4 regions of the Streptomyces sp. NPDC051286 genome follow, and region 2 is predicted to be linked to each of the others. Evidence: riboswitches for the same ligand, from Rfam matches in the RefSeq annotation. Region 2 holds a riboswitch; each other region holds the start of a gene.
What was found. Region 2 has a riboswitch for cyclic di-AMP ahead of ACIBB8_RS24820 (M23 family metallopeptidase). Riboswitches for the same ligand answer to the same signal wherever they lie in the genome.
Positions count from the first base shown of each region.

Region 1: it holds a riboswitch for cyclic di-AMP, as region 2 does, so the genes downstream of both, ACIBB8_RS21435 (transglycosylase SLT domain-containing protein) here and ACIBB8_RS24820 (M23 family metallopeptidase) in region 2, are expected to answer to the same signal.
Region 3: it holds a riboswitch for cyclic di-AMP, as region 2 does, so the genes downstream of both, ACIBB8_RS06615 (M23 family metallopeptidase) here and ACIBB8_RS24820 (M23 family metallopeptidase) in region 2, are expected to answer to the same signal.
Region 4: it holds a riboswitch for cyclic di-AMP, as region 2 does, so the genes downstream of both, ACIBB8_RS32060 (peptidoglycan DD-metalloendopeptidase family protein) here and ACIBB8_RS24820 (M23 family metallopeptidase) in region 2, are expected to answer to the same signal.

Region 1 is NZ_JBITER010000020.1:131,620-136,426, forward strand. Features, by position in the region: gene ACIBB8_RS21430 (GMC oxidoreductase) at 1-1,487, opposite strand, end outside; gene ACIBB8_RS21435 (transglycosylase SLT domain-containing protein) at 2,092-2,859, opposite strand; cyclic di-AMP (ydaO/yuaA leader) riboswitch at 2,864-3,049, opposite strand; gene ACIBB8_RS21440 (DUF5996 family protein) at 3,622-4,575, shown strand; gene ACIBB8_RS21445 (UBP-type zinc finger domain-containing protein) at 4,587-4,807, opposite strand, start outside.
Region 2 is NZ_JBITER010000026.1:81,995-86,801, forward strand. Features, by position in the region: gene ACIBB8_RS24815 (PP2C family protein-serine/threonine phosphatase) at 1-1,123, shown strand, start outside; cyclic di-AMP (ydaO/yuaA leader) riboswitch at 1,384-1,536, shown strand; gene ACIBB8_RS24820 (M23 family metallopeptidase) at 1,548-2,660, shown strand; partial or broken gene ACIBB8_RS24825 (aldo/keto reductase) at 2,816-2,933, shown strand; gene ACIBB8_RS24830 (PrsW family intramembrane metalloprotease) at 2,925-4,415, opposite strand; gene trmB (tRNA (guanosine(46)-N7)-methyltransferase TrmB) at 4,696-4,807, opposite strand, start outside.
Region 3 is NZ_JBITER010000004.1:127,159-131,965, forward strand. Features, by position in the region: gene ACIBB8_RS06600 (GNAT family N-acetyltransferase) at 1-695, opposite strand, end outside; gene ACIBB8_RS06605 (HPr family phosphocarrier protein) at 867-1,148, shown strand; gene ACIBB8_RS06610 (GntR family transcriptional regulator) at 1,342-2,061, opposite strand; gene ACIBB8_RS06615 (M23 family metallopeptidase) at 2,278-3,060, opposite strand; cyclic di-AMP (ydaO/yuaA leader) riboswitch at 3,073-3,240, opposite strand; gene ACIBB8_RS06620 (M16 family metallopeptidase) at 3,448-4,807, opposite strand, start outside.
Region 4 is NZ_JBITER010000052.1:5,070-9,876, reverse strand. Features, by position in the region: gene ACIBB8_RS32065 (SGNH/GDSL hydrolase family protein) at 1-553, opposite strand, end outside; gene ACIBB8_RS32060 (peptidoglycan DD-metalloendopeptidase family protein) at 719-1,639, opposite strand; cyclic di-AMP (ydaO/yuaA leader) riboswitch at 1,643-1,819, opposite strand; partial or broken gene ACIBB8_RS32055 (alpha-galactosidase) at 2,083-4,187, opposite strand; gene ACIBB8_RS32050 (tyrosine-protein phosphatase) at 4,384-4,807, shown strand, end outside.

The DNA of each region.
Region 1 (4,807 bases), on a different contig from region 2:
TTCAGCACTGCGCCGCCGAGCGGGTGGTACGTGAGGTGGTCGCCCCAGATCTTGTAGGTGCCGAAGAGATCGGTCCGGTAGATCGTCCCCTCCTTCTGGTTGATCCGGTCGAAGATCGTCTTGGCGGCATCGATGGACGGCTGCTTCCAGGCGGTCTGCCAGTTCAGGTCGACCGTTCCTGTCGCGGCGTTCCAGGAGAACTCGGCCCGGTTCGGGTTCTTGGTGATGGACAGGTAGAACGACGCGTACGTCTCGATCCCGGTGGGCAGCGGCGCGACTTCGGCGAACGCGCCACCAGCGGCCCAGTTGTCGATGCCGCCCGTGGGAATGGACGCCTGGAGGCTGCCGGTCGGGTCCCACATGTGGTTGGCCCGGCCGCACATGACATTGCCGTTGTCGCCCCACCCTTTACCGATCTCGTTGTTCAGGCCGGCGAGCGCGCCGGTGGCCTTCAGCTTCACCAGCAGCTTGCTGGTACCCACGCTGCCGGCCGCGAAGAACACCCGGTCGGCGGTCACCGTCTTGGTGACCGTGGTGACACCGCCGGTGTCGATCTGGTCGATGACGACCGTATAACCGCCGCCTGGCGCCGGGGCGACCGAAGTCACCTTGTGGAGCGGCGAGATGACGACCCTGCCGGTGGCCCTGATCCGGTCGATGTACGTCTTCTGCAGCGACTTCTTGCCGTAGTTGTTGCCGTAGAGGATCTCGCCGGCCAGCGCCGACTTGGGGACGGTTCCGGCCTCTTCCTGCTTCATGTAGTCCCAGTCGTACACGGTGGGCACGAAGACGAACGGGAAGCCGGCGCGCTGGGCCTGCTCACGGCCGACCCGGGCGTACTGGTAGCACGCGGCGGTGTCGAACCAGGCCGGGTCGATGGTGCCGGCCCCGAGCCCGGCGTTGGCGCGCGGATAGTAGATGTCGTACATCTCGTCGGCGTCCACCGACGGGAGGACGGCTCCGAAATTCTCGCGCTTGGGAGTGACCGCCATCCCACCGTTGACCAGCGAGCCGCCACCGACGCCACGGCCCTGGTAGACGGTGATCCCGCTGAACTCCTCGGCGTCGAGGATCCCCGTGGTGCGGGTGATGTTCTTGTCGATGGGGAAGCCGAGGAAGTTGCTGAGGGGCTGCTTGGTCCTGGTGCGGAGCCAGTACGACCGGCTGTCCGGGGAGGTCGTGTTGGCGAAGATCTTGCCGTCCGGGCCGGGGGTGTCCCAGGCCATGCCCATTTCGATCATGTGCACGTCGACGCCCGCCTGGGCGAGACGCAGCGCGGCGACGGAGCCACCGTATCCGGTGCCGATCACCAGGGCCGGGACATGGGCCCCGGAGTCGATCGGGGCAGTTGTGGAGCCGACCCCGGCCTGGGCCGGGGTGGTGTGACCCGCAAGGGCCACGGCTCCTAAAATAGAACCAGTTCCTGTGATGAACCTTCGACGCGAAAGGCCCTTGGGGCCTGCATTGTGCATGGTAAAGTCACTCATGTGACACGCCTCACTCTCCAGAGAGTGAAACTGGTTCTACTGCTGTTCGCGCATTAAGTCACTACATACCGATGGGTAACATGCACCCGACCGAGGCGGCCCGGATGCGCAACGCTGCCTGTCAGGCGGGCCGCCCCCGGCGGGCCGAACCTGGTCGCACACACTAACGGCCTGGTGCACGATAGCGAGTGGATCAGCGAGCGGCGTCATGCGGCTTCGAATCCAAGGCGGAAGAGGGAGGCGACGCGAAGGGGGCCCCTCCCGTGCCTTCAAGGCCATGGGGGAGTCGTCGACTGACGACAACGCCGGAAGCGGAGTCGCATGACGCCGGGAGCCCGCTCGCTATCGTGCACCAGGCCGTAAGGGCCGACCCGTAATCCCTGGTGGATCAGGGCACGGCGTCAGATGCGGTGCATCGCAAGGCGGAGGAGCGTCCTCATACTGGGCGCATTCGGACGTTCCGGCGACGCCGCAGGATGCGAAGCAAGGCGGGCTGACTTCTCGACTTCTGCACAGTCTCCCGTGCGCGACACCGACGGGAACGGGTGGCGAAGCCCCATCGGACCTTCGCCACCCGTCATGCCTGAATCAACGCAACCGGGCGTCAGTAGGCCCCGAACACGTTGTCGATCGAGCCGTACTTGGCGGCGGCGTAGTTGCATGCGGCCGTGATGTTGGCGACCGGGTCGTAGGGGTCCATCGACGTACCGGGCACGTGGTAGGCCCGGAACGTGGGGTCGATGACCTGCAGGAGGCCCTTGGACGGCGTGCCCTTGGCGGCGTTCGAGTCCCAGTTGTTGATGGCCCGGGGGTTGCCCGCGGACTCGCGCATGATGTTGCGGTGGATGCCGTTGTAGCTGCCGGGGATGCCGTGCTGGGCCATGACGGCCAGCGACTCCTTGATCCAGCCGTCGAGGTCGTTCGTGTACGTCGCGGGCTTCGCGGTGACGGCAGCGGCGGTGCTCGCGGCCGTCGTGGACTCGACCGCCGTGGTCGCGGTGGCGCCGATGGTGAGCTTCTGGCCCGCGTGAATGACGCCGGGGTCGGCTCCGATGACCGCTCGATTGTCCTTGTACAGCTGCTGCCAACCGCCGCTCACGGAATGACTCAGGGCGATCCTGTAAAGGGAATCACCGGCTATCACGGAATAGATGGTGGGCGTAGCCGCCCGCACGGCAGCCGGCTTGGCGGGGGCGGCAGCGGGCGCCACTGTCTTGGAGACGGCGGCGGTGGCAGGCTGCGCCGGCGCTGCCGAGGCAACGGTTGCCCCGATCATCGGAAGCGCGAGAACGGCTCCGCCCGTGCTCACGGCGATGAATCCGCGAGTCAGCGAACTGGGCTTACGACGACGGTGGTTAACCTGTGCGGGCATGGCGTATTCCTCTCCGTCGCCTACGAGGTGAGCTGTCGGGTTAAGGCTGGAGTTGCCTCGTCGTATGGGAATACGACTTCACCCCTAGCCGTTCCGGATACCGGATCGGCGGCTTGCGCGGGTCCCCCGCTCCTGCCGTACGTGAGTGGTCGGGTTCCCGGACGGCGGCAGGATTCGGCGTTCCATCCGGATTGACGGTGACCGTAGGCGAGAAACTCCGACCCGAACAAGTCCCCATTTCTCGATCACAATTCATTTACAAGATCGAGTCGCGGAAATTTTCACATTCCACCCCGGTCCGCGAAGCCAACTTTCTTGGCACAGAAGGGAACCGGGCGGCATGCCAATGCGTCCGCGGGTCCGGAAGGTGACTCTCACCACTCAGCCCGAAAAGGGCGATTTGCCCGGTACGTAAAAGCTCAGGCCCGCACGGGTTGCACGTTCACCAGAACGGCGAGCGATTTCCCCTTATCGCCAAAATTGCGACATTTAGGAGATTTTGGCGCTGCCGGACGGACACCCCGCCTCCGACTCGTCGGGAAGGGCGTCCCCGGGGAGACGACCAGGAGCAGCCGCGCGTCACCCGTCTGCGCCGACTGCGGCGCGCGAGTGGCCGCCCACCGTCCAGGCGTGCAGGTTCACGCGAACGACACCACGGCGGCCGCACAAGGTGCCGCACACCTTGGGCATGGCCATGATGGTGCGGAAGAACGCCCTGCCCGCCCGCCGGGACCGTCCGGCAGCATGAGAGAAGTGATGGCGATGGAGCTGTTCCCGCCCATGCCGCTCGCCGAATGGCGTGACACCAAAGAGACGCTCCACCGCTTCGCGCAGATCATCGGAAAGATCCGTCTCGCGGCCAGTGTCCGGCGCAATCACTGGTGGAACGTCCCGTTTCACCTCACTGGCCGCGGTATCACCACCCGCCCCATGGGGCAGATCGACGGCAACCCGATTTTCACGGTGGACTTCGACTTCGTCGGCCATCGACTCGTCATCACAAGACTGGACGGCACGACGGTCTCGTTCCCGCTTTCGGGCCAGTCCGTGGCTTCCTTCCACAAGACGGTCATGGCCGCCCTGGACGCGCTGGGCATCGAGGTGGATATCAACTTGCCCAAGCCATTCGATCTGTCCGACGCCGACCGTCCGTTCGCCGAGGACACGGAGCACGCGGCATACGATCCCGAACAGGCAAACCGGTATTGGCAGGTCCTCAGTCAAGTAGCACTGGTACTGGAGGAATTCGCCGCGCGGTTTTCGGGGAAAGTCAGTCCGGTGCACCATTTCTGGCACACCTTCGATATCGCTCACACCCGCTTTTCGGAGCGTCAGATCGACCAGCCCAAGCAAATCGACCCGGTGACCCGGGAGGCCTACTCCCGGGAAGTGATCAGCTTCGGTTTCTGGTTCGGTGACGACACGTTCGCCGCGCCCGCGTTCTACTCGTACACCGCTCCCGAACCGGCGCGGCTGGCGGAGGAACCCCTCACTCCGGTGTCGGCGCAATGGGTGGATCGTGGCGGCAGCCACCTGGCGGTGCTGCCGTATGACGCGGCCCGCACCGAGAGCGATCCACGTGGGGCCGTACTCGCCTTCTACGAAAGCGCCTATCAGGCCGGCGCGGGGCGCGCCGGCTGGGACATCGCCCGTCTCGCCTGCCCCGGCGGCATCACCGATCCGTGCCTGAGGACCCGTACGCCTGCCCGAGGATGAGGAGCGCGGCTTCAGTGCAGTTGCCGCTCCCAGTCCGCGGGGACCTTGCCCTGGGGACCCGGGGTCGGCTGGGCGACCGGGTGCGAGGTGGGCGGGAGCAGCTCCAATCCCTCGTAATATTCCTCGGTCTCGATGTTCCAGAGCCAGTTCTCCCCCGGTTCGAAGCTGGCCAGGAACGGATGTCCTGCCTCGCGTGCGTGCTTCGTACCGTGCTGCGAGGGCGAGGAGTCGC
Region 2 (4,807 bases):
GGGCGGCAGCCCTTCCCGGCGGGTCGTCCGCGCACTGCCGTCGTTGTTGATCGTCGCCGGGCTCGTGTTCGACATCCTCACCCCGCCGCCGTTCACCGCCGTGCCGCTGTTCGTGGCGGCCCCGCTGGCCGCCGCACCGTTCTTCTCACGGGCCAGCACCGTCCGTATCGGCGTCGCCTCGCTGCTCTCGATCCTCATCCTGCGGATCGAGAGTGGCACGGTGCTGCAGGTCGTGCCGTCCCTCGAGGTCATCACCGTGCTCACCGCCTCGATCCTTGCCCTCTTCATCAACGGAGTCGTAGAGCGCGGCAATGAGCAGCTGGCTTCGGCGCGGGTCATCGCGGAGACCGCCATGCGGGCCGTGCTGCCGGAGCCGAACGACTGGATCGGCGGGCTGCGGGTCGCCGCGCGGTACGAGGCGGCACAGGCGGACGAGTTCGTCGGCGGCGACCTGTTCGCCGTGGTGGACACCCCGCACGGCGTGCGGCTGGTGGTCGGGGACGTGCGGGGCAAGGGGCTCGACGCGGTCGAGGCGGTGGCGGTGATCATTGGTGCGTTCCGGGAGGTCGCCGAGCACGAGGCTTCGCTGGAGGAGGTGGCGCATCGGCTGGAGCGGGCGCTGGCGCGGGAGGGGGAGCGACGCGGCGGGATCGATCCGGTCGAGGGGTTCGTCACCGCCGTGCTCGCCGAGATCCCGCACGGTGGTGCCGAGGTACGGATCGTCAACCGCGGCCACCCCGAGCCGCTGCTGCTCCACCCCGACGGAAGGGTGGAGGTGCTGGTGCCGAGCGTGCCCGCGCTGCCGCTCGGCATGGGGCTGGGGGTGTGGCCGGACCTGGCCGACGCCTGGGGTCTGGCCGCCGGGACGACGCTGCTCGTCTACACCGACGGTCTCTCCGAGGCGCGTGACAAGCATGGGGTGTTCTACGACCCGGCGGCCCGGCTGCGTGGGCGGATCTTCCCCGGGCCCGAAGAGCTGCTGTCCGCGCTGACCGATGACGTACGGCTGCACACGGGCGGCAAGTCCACCGACGACATGGCGCTGGTCGCGGTCGTACGGCCCGCGGAGGGGCAGCCGGAGCGGCGCAGGACCGTGAAGATCGTGAGGCGCGGGCAGGAATGAGGCGCGGCTGCGGTGAGCGCACGAGGGCGATGCAACCGTGCGTAATCGAGGAGTGCCGCTCTGCATAACGTTTGACGCAACGTCAGAAAGACAGTAGTGACTGAGGCCGGGTCAACTCGCCCGATTCCGACCGGTTGTGTCCAGTAAAGTCCAGGCCAAGATCGTGGACGATCAGTAGGAACAGCTTGGAATCAGGCCTGTGCGTCTATTAACGTTCGATAACGCAGCGCGGTCGTCCCAGCCGTCGTCAGTGGCGGCACCGTGCGCGAGCGCCGAATTCCGCAAGGGAACCGGGGAACCACCTCCATGGGGTGAATCGGACACCTGTGTCTCGTGAGAGGCAGAGGAATCCGTAGGAGACCTTCCTGCTCCGAACCCGTCAGCTAACCCGGTAGGCGAGAAGGAAGGAAAGGAGTGCGCCTCCGTGGCGTCCAACAAGCCTGCCCCCGAAGCCCCTTCCCGGTTCGGCTCCGACTTCACCACTGAGTACGCAGCCGCGACGGGCACCGAGTCCGGCACCGGGCTCACCGCCGAGTTCGGGACCGAAGGCCTCGGAGAGACCGACCGGGCCTGGGAGGAATGGAACCCCACCGAGGAGTCCGTCCGCCCCGTACGCGGCAGGCACCGCGTCGCCAAGCAGCGCAACGGGCTCGCCCGTAGCTCCACGGTTCTCGGCGTCGGCGTCATCGCGGCCGTCGGCGCGGGCGGCATGGCCACCGCGCAGAGCAAGCCGCCGGTCTCCATCTCTCTTCCCGATTCCCTCGCGGAAAAGCTCCCCGACGCCAACTCCCTCCCCGGCGTGGGCGCGCTGTTCTCCGAGGAGTCCGCCACCGACCAGGCCCAGACCGCCGCCGCACCGCTGACCAGCGCGGGCATCACCACCGCCGAGGCCGAGCAGGGCGCCACCGACGCCGGCGAGGCGCTCCGCGCCCGCATCCTCCAGCAGGCAGAGCAGCAGCAGAGCGCCGCCGACGCGGAGGCCAAGGCGGCCGAGGAGAAGGCCGCCGCGGAGAAGGCGGCAGCCGAGGCGAAGCAGAAGCAGGACGTCGCCGAGGCCAAGGCCGAGGCCGCGAAGAAGAAGGCGGAGGAAGAGGCGAAGGCGAAGGCCGAGGCCGAGCGGCTCGCCAAACTGGCCGCCGCCTATGCCATTCCCACTTCCTCGTACACGATCACCTCGACCTTCGGCGTAGCCGGTTCGATGTGGTCCTCCGGCTACCACACCGGTCTCGACTTCGCGGCGCCGACCGGCACCCCGATCAAGGCCGTCCACACCGGCACCATCAAGTCGGCGGGCTGGTCCGGCTCCTACGGCTACCGCACGGTCCTGGAGCTCGAGGACGGTACGGAGCTGTGGTTCTGTCACCAATCGTCGATCGACGTCAGCGCCGGCCAGAAGGTCACCACCGGTGACACCATCGGCCGCGTCGGTGCCACCGGAAATGTGACGGGTCCCCACCTCCACCTGGAGGTCCACACCCCGGGCGGCACGGGCATCGACCCGATGACCTGGCTGCGCGACAAGGGCCTCACGGTCTGACGCGATGAACGCGGGCCGGTCCCACCGGCCCGCCACCGATCCCCGGCAGTCCTGACGCTCACCCCCCGACGTCAGGGCTGCCGGTTCGTTTGGCCACGGCTTTCGCGTGCGCCATGCATGGAATAGCAGCACCGCCGGAATCTGCTGATCCGCTTATGGCCGCTCTCCGCAGACTGGGCTCTTCCGGCCTTCAGGTCTTCCCGCTCGCCCTCGGCGGCAACGTCTTCGGCTGGACCGCCGAGGAGACGCAGTCGTTCGCCGTCCTCAGGGCGACAGGTACGGGTTGTGGCCGCCGTACGGCTGGTACTGCTGCGGAACCGGCGCCGGGGCCATGTAGTGCGGGCGCAGACGGCCCGTTGCCTGCGCCGCGTACGCCAGGGCGGGGGCGGCCACGTCCCGGCGCTGCCAGAGATGGTGCAGCAGTTCCAGTTCACGTGCGGTGAAGTCCGGTTCCGCCGCCCCGCGGCCGGCCCGGCGGCGCAGGAACGCCAGGGACGTGGCGAACGACTCGTACTCGGTGACCGCCCGCGCCGCCGCCTTGCCGCGCGCCTTGGCCTCCGCCTTGGCGTGGCTCCGTACCTGAGCCGCGATCCGGCTGTGAGTGCCGTGGGCGGGGCCGTAGGCAGAGGCGTATCCGTAACCCGGGGCTCCGTACTCCGCTTGCGCGTGCTGCTGGCGCGCCAGGTCCCGGGCCAGGCCGCGGGCCCGCATCGAGGAGAGCGCGAGCGGCTCGGCCGGGGTCAGCCAGCCGGCGGCCGCGTACGCGGGCAGTTCGGTCGCCAGGGTGCGCAGCTCCCGCTGGCGCGACCAGACCGCCAGCCAGGTGACCAGTCCGAAGACCGGGACCATGAACACTCCGTACACGACATAGAAGCCGTACGGGCCGAACGTCCCCGAACCGTTCCACAGGGCGTGCATGCTCATGGCGAGGATCAGTCCGAGCAGCGGCAGCGCGATGCGGCGGATGCGGTGGCGGCGTGCGCTGAGCGCCGCGAAGCCGAAGCCCAGGCCGGTCAGCACGGTGAAGAGGGGATGCGCGAACGGCGTCATCACCCCTCGTACGAAGAAGGTCGCGGCCGTCACCGACGCCAGGCCCGAGTTGCCGATCTGCTGGTCCTCGCCGAACGCGTTGCCCAGGTAGAGGATGTTCTCGGTGAAGGCGAAGCCCGTCGCGGTGAAGCCGGCGACGACGACGCCGGCGACGACACCGCCGAAGTCCCGTCGCCGGAACAGGAAGATCAGCAGGACGGCCGCCGCCTTCGCGCTCTCCTCGACCACCGGCGCTATGACCGTGGCCCCGAGAGTGTCCGCGCCCGCCGGGTCCGCGGTGGCCGTCGCGATCCAGCGGGTCGCGAACGAATTGGCGATGATCGCGACCAGGGCGGCGGCGCATGCACCCCAGGCGAAGGCGAACAGCAGATTCCGCCAGGGTTCGGGTTCGACCCGGTCCAGCCAGCGGAACGCCGTCATCAGGAGCGGGACGGGCAGCACGGCCAGACCCAGCCCGACCAGGAACCCTTCGGTGCCGGTCTGGGCGCGGACCAGGGCCAGGATCACCAGTCCGCACAGCGCGAGCACCGTGAAGACAGCAGCGATACGGAACGTCTTGCTCCGCCAGATCATGCCGACACGGCGCGGACGGTAGCGCCACTGGCCCCGCTCCGGCACGGCCGCCAGGATCTCGCCGACCCGCTGCTCCTCGAGGAGCGGGACGGCCGGCTGCGGCTGTTGCTGCTGGACAGACCCGTCGGACACCCCATGACCCTAACGAGGGGAACTGACAGCTGACCATGGGGCAGTGCGGTGCGTGCACCGCCCCGTCAGGAAATCTGCAGCTAAGAGTGCCCGGCAGTAGGCAGCGCGGGTGAAGGAGCGGGGCTGGGGTGCGTGCCTCGCAAGGCGGAGGATTGAGCCAACGCGGAGCGTTGGTGATTGACGACAACGCCGCGAGGTGCGTGCGCCGGCCCCGCGACGCCGCGAAGCCCACTGCCGGGCACTCTAAGCCACGGGCGAGGACCCAGTCGCGGTGGAAAGGTCAGCTGCGGGCGAAGAGCAGGTCGTGCACGACATGGCCCTTGTCCAGGCCCTGCCCCTCGAACCGGGTCAGCGGACGGAACGCGGGCCGCGGTGCGTAGCCGCCGTCCGCC
Region 3 (4,807 bases), on a different contig from region 2:
CGGCCGACCCCGCCGGGGGTACGCCCGGTGCCGATGACGGCGACGGACCCCGGTGCGAGCAGCCGCTGCACCGACCGCGCCTCCGCCCGCTGCTCACGGGCGCGCTGGACGGCGAGGGACTCGGCGGTCGGTTCGAGGTCGAGGGTGAGATGGACGGCGCCTTCCTCGAAGCTGCGCTGCTGGGTGTACCCGGCGTCACGGAACACCTTGATCATCTTGGTGTTGGCGGGCAGCACCTCGGCGGCGAAGCGCCGGATGCCGCGCTCACGCGCCACTGCTGCGATGTGCTCGAGGAGCGCCGATGCCACGCCACGGCCCTGGTGCGCGTCCTGGACGAGAAAAGCGACCTCTGCCTCGTCGGCGGGGACGGAGGCCGGCCGGCCGTTCGCGTCGATCCGGTCGTAGCGGACGGTGGCGATGAACTCACCGCCGACCGTGGCGGCGAGGCCCACCCGGTCGACGTAGTCGTGATGGGTGAAGCGATGGACGTCCTTGGCGGACAGACGGGGGTAAGGAGCGAAGAACCGGTAGTACTTCGACTCGTCGGAGACCTGCTCGTAGAAGCTGACCAGGCGCTCGGCATCGTCCGTGGTGATGGGCCTGATACGGGCCGTACCGCCGTCGCGGAGCACCACATCCGCTTCCCAGTGGTCGGGGTACGCGTGGTGCGGACTCTGCTCCGGCGTGGGCTGCATGGGCAAAGCCTACGGCGCGGTCAGCGGTCGCGTAGGGCCCGGGGCCGGGGCAGTCTGAGAGCTCCGATCAGCCGTGCAGCACGGGCTGGGGCCGGGTCGCGGGTCGGCGGCCGACGGCGCACTGCGTGAGAGGCTGGTCTAGACAACCATTGATTCGTGAAGGGCAGAACCATGGCTGAGCGTCGCGTCAATGTCGGTTGGGCCGAGGGCCTGCACGCCCGCCCCGCCTCCATCTTCGTTCGTGCCGCCACGGCGTCCGGTATCCCCGTGACGATCGCCAAGTCCGACGGCCCCCCGGTGAACGCCGCCTCCATCCTCGCGGTGCTCGGTCTCGGCGCGCACGGCGGCGAGGAGATCGTACTCGCCTCCGAGGCGGACGACGCGGAGGCGACGCTCGACCGGCTGGCGAAGCTGGTCACCGAAGGACTCGAGGAACTCCCGGAGACCGTCTGATTGCAGGGTTCCGATCAGGGGGAAGCCTTTCCGGCCGGTTCCTGTCGGGCGCATTTCTGCGCCGGAGCCGCGACACCCCCAACCGGGGCCGTGACTCCTGCGTTTTCTGATACCGGCAATACCTCTGGAGCGAATTTTGTGCAGCCCAAAGAAATCCCTGCGCACTTAATTCACTTTTTATACAGCGCAGGTGTTAATGCCGGTCGCTCGCGGTGTTTACGGCATGTTGCGAAGTCCTCACCCGACCGCCGGAACAGGGGGCGCCGGCATCACGGCCCGAAGCACCGTCCGCGCGACGCAGCCGGTGCGCGGCGGCGGCCCGCGCGGCGTGCTGAGCGGCCAGCGCCCTGGCCCGTTCCGCGTCGCCGCGCGCCACGGCGTCCACGATGGCTGCACGGTCGCCCCAGCAACCGGCCAGGCGGGCCGGCTGCTCGACCGCGTACATCCAGGCGATCTTGTGGCGTAGCTGGGTGAGCAGCGCGATGAGCCCGGGGCTGCCGGACGCCTGGGCGAGCGTCTCGTGGAACCAGCCGCCCAGGGAGCGCAGATCCTCCCCCGTACCCCGCCGCGCTCTGTCCTGCCCCAGCCTGACCAGGCCGCGCAGCACCTTGAGGTGCGCCTCGGTGCGGCGTTGAGCGGCGCGGGCCGCACCCAGCGGCTCCAGCAGCATCCGTACCTCCAGAAGGTCGGCGGCCTCCTGCTCGGTGGGCTCGGCGACACAGGCACCGGCATGTCGGCGGGTGACCACGAAGCCCTCGGACTCCAGGGTGCGCAGCGCTTCCCGCACCGGGACCCGGGAGACCCCGTAACGGCGCGCGAGCAGCTCCTCGGTGAGTCTGCCGCCGCGCTCGAAGACACCGGAGACGATGTCGTCACGGATTGCCGTGCATACCGATTGCGCCGGAATGCGCATGTCCGAACCCCTCCGCCTTAATCCCCCGCGAAACGCGACCGATCGACGCCTGTTCCGTGACTCTATTGCAAGGCGACCGCATTTCCGAAGCCGGACCGAAAACCATGAATATCCTTTGGCCCGGTGGCGGTTCCGCGGGGCGGTTCGGCAGGAACGGACATGCCGAAGGCCCCGGCGGAAGCCGGGGCCTTCGGCATGTTGTGGATGGGACGTCGGTCAGACGTTCACGCCATGGGCGCGCAGGTACGCCACGGGGTCCATGTCGGAGCCGTACGAAGGCGTGGTGCGGGCCTCGAAGTGGAGGTGCGGTCCGGTGGAGTTGCCGGTCGAGCCGGAGAGGCCGATCTGCTGACCTGCGCCGACGCTCTGGCCGACGGAGACGCCGATCGACGAGAGGTGGCCGTACTGGGTGTACGTGCCGTCCGTCATCCGCAGCACGATGTTGTTGCCGTATGCGCCGCCCCAGCCCGCCTCGACGACCGTGCCGGCGCCGACGGCGACGACGGAGCTGCCGGAGGCGGCATGGAAGTCGATGCCCGAGTGGCGGCCGGAGGACCAGAGGGATCCGCTCGACTTGTAGCCGGTGGTGACGTACGAACCGGCGACCGGGAGCTGGAAGGATCCCAGGCGGGTGCGCTCGGCGGAACGGGCGGCGCGGGCCTTCGCGTCACGGGCCGCCTTGGCGCGGGCCTCGGCCTTGGCCTTCGCCGCCGCCTCGGCCCTGGCAGCCTCGGCAGCCTTCGCAGCGACGTCGGCCTGGCGCTTCTGCACCTCGGCCTGGGTGGCCACCTGGTCGGCGAGGGCATCCTCGATGGCGACGATCTGGGTCAGACCGGTTTCATCGCCGGAAGGGACCTCGGCATCCGTGGCGAGGGCCGGAGAGGCCAGTCCGCCGATGACACCGGTGGTCGCCAGCGTTGCGACTCCGGCGACGCGTGCACTCCGGCGCTTCAGGCGGCTCGGGGCACGGTGCTTCCCGGTGGGGCGGGGGAACGCCATGAAGTAGCTGGTCCTTTCCTTCCTTCTCGCCTACCGGGTTAGCTGACGGGTTCGGAGCAGGAAGGTCTCCTACGGATCCCGGGCCTCAGAGGAGGTCGCGGCATCCGATTCACCCCAGGGACTGTGTGGGTCCCCGGCTCCCCAGGCTCGCGCCTGATGGGGACTCGGCGATCACTGCCCGGCGCCACGGATGCGGCATTCGAGTGACGGACAGCGGAGCCGACGCTAGGCGGGGGTACTTTCATTCACCAAACGGACAGGGCGCTTTGTAGCGCATCCCACAGGGCAAGCAAGAACCTTTCGTCTCGAATCAGGCAAAAGGGAAGACCCTGGCGGGAAGCGACTCGCCAGGGCCCCTCTTCGCCCCTCTTTGCGGGGCTTGATGCATCAGCCGGTGACGACCGACACCTCTCCGATTCCCAACGCCCTGACCGGCTCCTCGATCTGCGCGGCGTCGCCGACGAGAATCGTGACCAGCCGGTCCACCGGGAAGGCGTTGACCACGGCTGAGGTCGCCTCGACCGTGCCGGTCTCGGCCAGGCGGGCGTACAACTGCGCCTGGTAGTCGTCCGGGAGGTGCTGCTCGACCTGGTCGGCGAGCGTACCGGCGACGGAGGCAGCCGTCTCGAACTTCAGCGGGGCGACACCCACGAGGTTCTGCACAGCGGTCTCGCGTTCGGCGTCGGTCAGCCCCTCGGCCACCAGGGTCCGCAGGACCTTCCACAGGTCGTCGAGCGCCGGTCCGGTGGACTCTGTGTCCACTGAGCCGCTGATCGCCAGCATCGCCGCACCGGTCGCCCCGGAGGCGGAGTCCGGGGCCGTCGAGCGCAGGACCTGCCCGAAGGCCCGCACGCCATAGGTGTAGCCCTTCTCCTCGCGCAGCACCCGGTCCAGCCGGGAGGTGAGTGTGCCGCCCAGGCAGTAGGTGCCGAGGACCTGGGCCGGCCACACACTGTCGTGCCGGTCGGCGCCGATGCGGCCGATCAGCAGCTGCGTCTGCACGGCGCCCGGACGGTCGACGATCACCACGCGGCCGGTGTCGTCGGCGGTGATCGGCGGGACCGGACGGGGCTCCACAGTGTTCCCGGTCCAGTCGCCGATGGTGTCGGCGAGCAGGGCGTCCAGGTCGATACCGGTGAGGTCGCCGACGACGACGACGGTCGCGGTGGACGGCCGGACATGGGCCTCGTAGAAGGCGCGCACCGCCGCGGAGTCGATCCGCTCCACCGTCTCCTCGGTGCCCTGGCGCGGGCGTGACATCCGCGACGTGGCCGGGAAGAGCTCCTTGGAGAGCTGCTTGGCGGCACGCCGGGCGGGGTTGGCCTGCTCGTGCGGAATCTCGTCGAGCCGGTTGTTCACCAGTCGCTCGATCTCGCTGTCGGCGAACGCGGGCGCCCGCAGCGCCTCGGCGACCAGACCCAGCGCCTTGGCCAGCCGGGAGGCCGGAACCTCCAGGGAGACCCGCATGCCGGGATGGTCGGCGTGCGCGTCGAGAGTGGCGCCGCAACGCTCCAGCTCAGCGGCGAACTCCTCGGCGGAGTGCTTGTCGGTGCCCTCGGAAAGGGCCCGCGCCATGATCGTGGCCACGCCGTCGAGGCCCTCGGGCTCGGCGTCCAGCGGGGCGTCGAGGAAGATCTCGACCGCGACGACCTGCTGGCCGGGACGGTGGCAGCGCAGCACCGTCAGCCCATTGGGCAGGGCGCCGCGCTCGGGTGCGGGAAAGGCCCAGGGCCTGGCCGTGCCGGGG
Region 4 (4,807 bases), on a different contig from region 2:
ACAGGTCGAGGACCGGGCAGTCGTAGCGATCAGCGATGGAGCGCACATGGGCGGTGTACGTGGCGATCTTGCCGCGCAGATGGCGCAGGACGGGAACGCCGCGGGTGTCGAAGCCGGTCGTCACCAGGACGGTGCCGACCGAGTCGGTGAGCTCGGCGACCGCGCGCTCGAAGCGTTCGGCCACGTCGTCGGGGTCGGTGCCGGGCCGGATGATGTCGTTGCCGCCCGCGCAGAAGCTCACCAGATCGGGTGCGAGCTCCTTGGCGCGCGGTACCTGCTCCTCGACGATCTGGTCGAGGAGGCGTCCGCGTACGGCGAGATTGGCGTACCGGAAGTTTCCGTGCGCGGAGCCCTCGGGGCTCGTCGCCGCGTCGGGGTCCGGGAGCTGGTCCGCGAGAAGTACCGCGAAACGGTCCGCCCAGCCGACGAAGGTTCCGTCCGGGCCGGGGTCTCCGACTCCCTCGGTGAAGCTGTCGCCAATCGCTGCGTACGACCCGATGGCGCCATGCCGGTTGATGACGCCACGTTGATTGTTTCTCGAATCGTCTGCCACAAGCGCATATCCTGCACCGCCGAATGTGACCTACGCGACCGTAATAAGGGGTTGACGGGTGGTGAGATAGGCCACCGGTCAGGTTTTGGTAAACGGGGAATAAGCGAAGGGGCGGCGCGCCGCTGCGCACCGCCCCTTCACCGAGCTGACCGGATCAGCCGTGGATCAGACGTAGATCCCGTGCGAGGCCAGGTAGGCGATCGGGTCGATGTCCGACCCGTACGCCGGGCCGGTGCGGATCTCGAAGTGCAGGTGCGGGCCGGTGGCGTTGCCGGTGGCACCGGAGAGGCCGACCTGCTGGCCTGCGGTCACGGTCTGGCCCGCCGAGACGGAGAGCGAGGACATGTGGCCGTACTGCGAGTAGTGGCCGTCGGCGTGCTTGATGACGACCTGGTTGCCGTACGCGCCACCCCAGCCGGCGGTGACGACGGTGCCGGAGGTGATCGCCTTCACGCTGGTGCCGGTGGGGACCGGGAAGTCGATGCCCGTGTGGCTGCCGCTGGACCAGTTGGAGCCGGAGGCACGGTAGGCGGTGGTGTGGTTGCCCGGGACCGGGTGGACGTAGCCGGAGCTGTTGCTCTGGCCGGCCGAGGCGGAGGCCGTGGTGGTCTTGACGGAGCCCGAAGTCTTGGACTGCGACGCGGACTTGTCGGCCGAGGAGGTCGACGGAGCCGGAGCGGACTGCGTGGTGTCCGTCGTCGCGGCGGAGCCGGCCGGCTTGCCGCCGAGCGTCAGCTTCATGCCCGGGAGGATCAGGCTCGGGTTCTCGCCGACGACCGCGCGGTTGTCCTGGTACAGCTTCTGCCAGCCGCCCTCGACCTGCTGCTCGGCGGCGATCTTCGACAGGTTGTCACCGGCGACGACGGAGTACGTCCGGGTCTCGACCTGCTTCTTCACGACCGGCGCGGCCTCGGCGGCGGCGTGCGTGGCTGCCGACTGCGCGGTGGGCGCGGCCTGCTCCGCGGCGTGGGCACCGGTGGCGCCGAGCAGCGGAAGGGCGACGACGGCGCCACCGGCACTGATGGCGGCGACGCCACGGGCGATCGTGCTGGACTTGGGACGGCGATGCTTACCCGATGCGGGCATGAAGAATTTCCTCTCCGGCGCCTACGAGGTGAGCTGTCGGGTTCGGGCTGGAGATGCCCGGTCGCAGTTCGCGACTTCACCCCGAGCCGACCGGATCTCTCCGGGCGGCGGCTTACCTGGTTCCCCCGCTCCTGCCACACGTGAGTGGATGCGAATTCCGGGCGGCGGCAGGATTAGGCGGTCCGTCCGGATTGAGGGTGACCGTAGGCGAGCGAGGAAGGCGGAAACAAGCCGTCGATTACTCAACGGAATCCGCGCCGGGAAATCGGCGCGGAATCCTGGTCACCCTCCGTGGATTACGGATCTTGGATTTCCGCGCGACATCCGGAATACCCATCCGTGGCACCACCACGCACCGTCACGAATATGATCCCGCTCACGAGGAGGGCATCATCTCCCGTAGAAATAGGCCATGTTCCGCTAAAAGACGCAATACGGACATGTCATGAGCGTTCCCCGCGTCGGAGCCTCAGCACCTTCGCGTCCAGGTCCCCCCTCAGGCCGGTGTGCAGACCCTGATGCAGCAGCACGGCGCCGTGGTGGACCGCCCCGGTGTCCAGGTCGGTGTAGGTCGCCGCGGGGTCGAGCCCGCGCAGCCGCAGGGCCGGCGGCCGCTCCCCGTACCGCTGTGCCTCCAGCCACATCAGCACCACGGCCTCGTCGCCGTGCATGTACTGCACGGCGCTGAGTCCACCGCGCGGGGCACGCAGCCGGTACAGCGCGCCGTGCTGCACCGCGGGACGGATCTCCTTGTAGAGATCCACCCAGCTCCGTGCCTCGGCCAGTTCCTCGTCACTCCACTCGGTGAGATCCCCGCCGACCCCGAGCACCCCGGCCATCGCGCTGACGAAGCGGAAGCGCAGCGAACTGACCCTGCTGTTGAGCTGGACATTCGGACTGTCGGTGACCCAGGCGGCCATCACCTGCGCCGGATGGATCTGCCCGAAGCCCTCCTGGATGGCGAGCCGGTCGAGCGGGTCGGTGTTGTCGGAGGTCCACACCTGGTCGGTACGGGCGAGGATCCCCAGATCGATCCGGCCACCGCCGCCCGAGCAGGACTCGAAGGCGACCCCGGGGTGGGCGGCCCGCAGCCGGTCGATCAGCGTGTAGAGCGCGTCCACATGCGCGATCCAGAGCTTCTGCGGATAGTCCTCGCCCGGCCAGCCCGCATCGGTGAAGCAGCGGTTGAAGTCCCATTTCACATAGTCGATCGGGGCGCTGGAGAGCAGCCTGTCGAGCTGCTCCCACAGATGGTTCTGCACATCGGTCCGGGCCAGATTGAGCACCAACTGATGACGGAATTCGGTCCGGGTCCGCCCAGGGAAGTGCTGCACCCACTCGGGGTGCGCGCGATAGAGATCACTGTCGGCGTTCACCATCTCCGGCTCGACCCAGATGCCGAACTGCATGCCGAGTCCGTGCACTTCGTCGGCGAGCGGCTTCAGCCCGCCGGGGAATCGCTCGGGGTTGGGTGTCCAGTCGCCGAGTCCGGCCCGGTCGCTGGTGCGCCGCCCGAACCACGCGTCGTCCACGACGAACAGCTCGACGCCCATCGCCGCGGCGCGCTCGGCGAGGGCGCGCTGCTGGTCCTCCGCGATATCGAAGCCGGTCGCCTCCCAGGAGTTGTAAAGCACCGGCCGCAGGCTCTCGGCGCCCGGGACGACATGGGCCAGTTGCCAGGCGTGCCAGGACCGGCTCGCCCCGCCGAACCCTTCGGCGCTCCACAGTCCGGCGAACACCGGTGTGGTGTACGTCTCCCCCGGTGCGAGCCGCAGCAGCCCGGAGTCGTCGTATCCAGCGCCTCCGGTGATCTGCACGAGCCCGTCGGGGAGCTGCTGCACCGCGATCCGCCACGAGCCGGACCAGCCGAGCGCGCAGCCGTACACCTCGCCGTCCTCCTCGGTGGCGGCGCCGTCCGCATCGAGCGCGACCCAGGGCAGGAACTGGTGTCCGGTGTGGCCGCGCCTGCTGGAGAGGACCTTCTCGCCGTACGTCAGCTCCGACCGTACGAGCTGTGTCTCGGCCGCCCAGCGACCGTGCAGCTGACTCAGCCGCCAGCTGTCCCGGGCGGGCAGCGCCCAGGCCGCCGCGTCGGCGCGCAACAGCTCCAGCGGCGGACCGTCAGGACCGGTGTGGGTGACGGTGGCCCAGCGCTCGATGACATCGGAGTCGTCCCGCATCCGGTAGTGCAGCGTGAGCGCGAGCCGCTGCACTGAGTCGGCGAACGCGATACGGAGTTCGTCTCCGTCCACGACGGCCCCGGCGAACGCCCATTCGGTACCACGGACTTCGGGGGTGCGTACGGAGAGAGCGGGCCGGACGAAGCGGGGCCACCCTCGACCGGGTACTCCTCGCGGCCGTCCAGCCGCGACTCGAAGCCCCGCAAGGGCGGCTCGGGCGCGGCGGCGAGGGCCTCGGCGGCCGCGAGGGAGATCCGCGGCCCCCAGTGCAGATGCAGTAGTTCGCCCCGGCCGGTGAGGTGCAGCGCGTAGCTGCCGCTCGCCCCGGTCAGCAGCCAGGTCCGACCCTGCTCACCCGTCTCGATCACGTCATCCCCGCATTCCCACAGTTCCGCACATCATCGGCCGCCGGCCGACGGCCGGGCAACGCCCGTGCGAGGGGAATTCCATGGGGTGTTCAGCGGGAAACGGCCGAGATGACGGCCAGAGAATTCAATGTCGTATCGTCGCAGGAACTGACCTCGCCGGCGAGCCGCGCCGACGCCAGACACTCCAGGAGACACCGTGACGCAGCAGGTGCCGCAGGTCCCGTCGACGGAACCCGAGCTGGCAGGTGTGCGCAACTTCCGCGATGTGGGCGGACTGCCGACCGTGGACGGCCGCCGGGTGCGGCACGGACGGCTCTTCCGCAGCGGTCACCTCGCGCACGCCACCGACGAGGACGCCGCGTTCCTCGGCGGCCTCGGGCTGCACACGATCTTCGACTTCCGCAATGCGGCGGACCACAGGCTCGAAGGCCCGGACGTGGACCTGCCGGGCGTGCGGAATGTGAACATTCCGCTCTCCGACCCGGCCGACGGCGCCGAGTTCTGGCGGATGGTCCGCGACGGCGACATCGCACAGCTGCGCTCGGTCCTTGCCGACGGCAAGGGAGCGGCGCGGATGACCGCCTCGTACAAGTCGATCATCAGGGACCGTACCGCCGAGC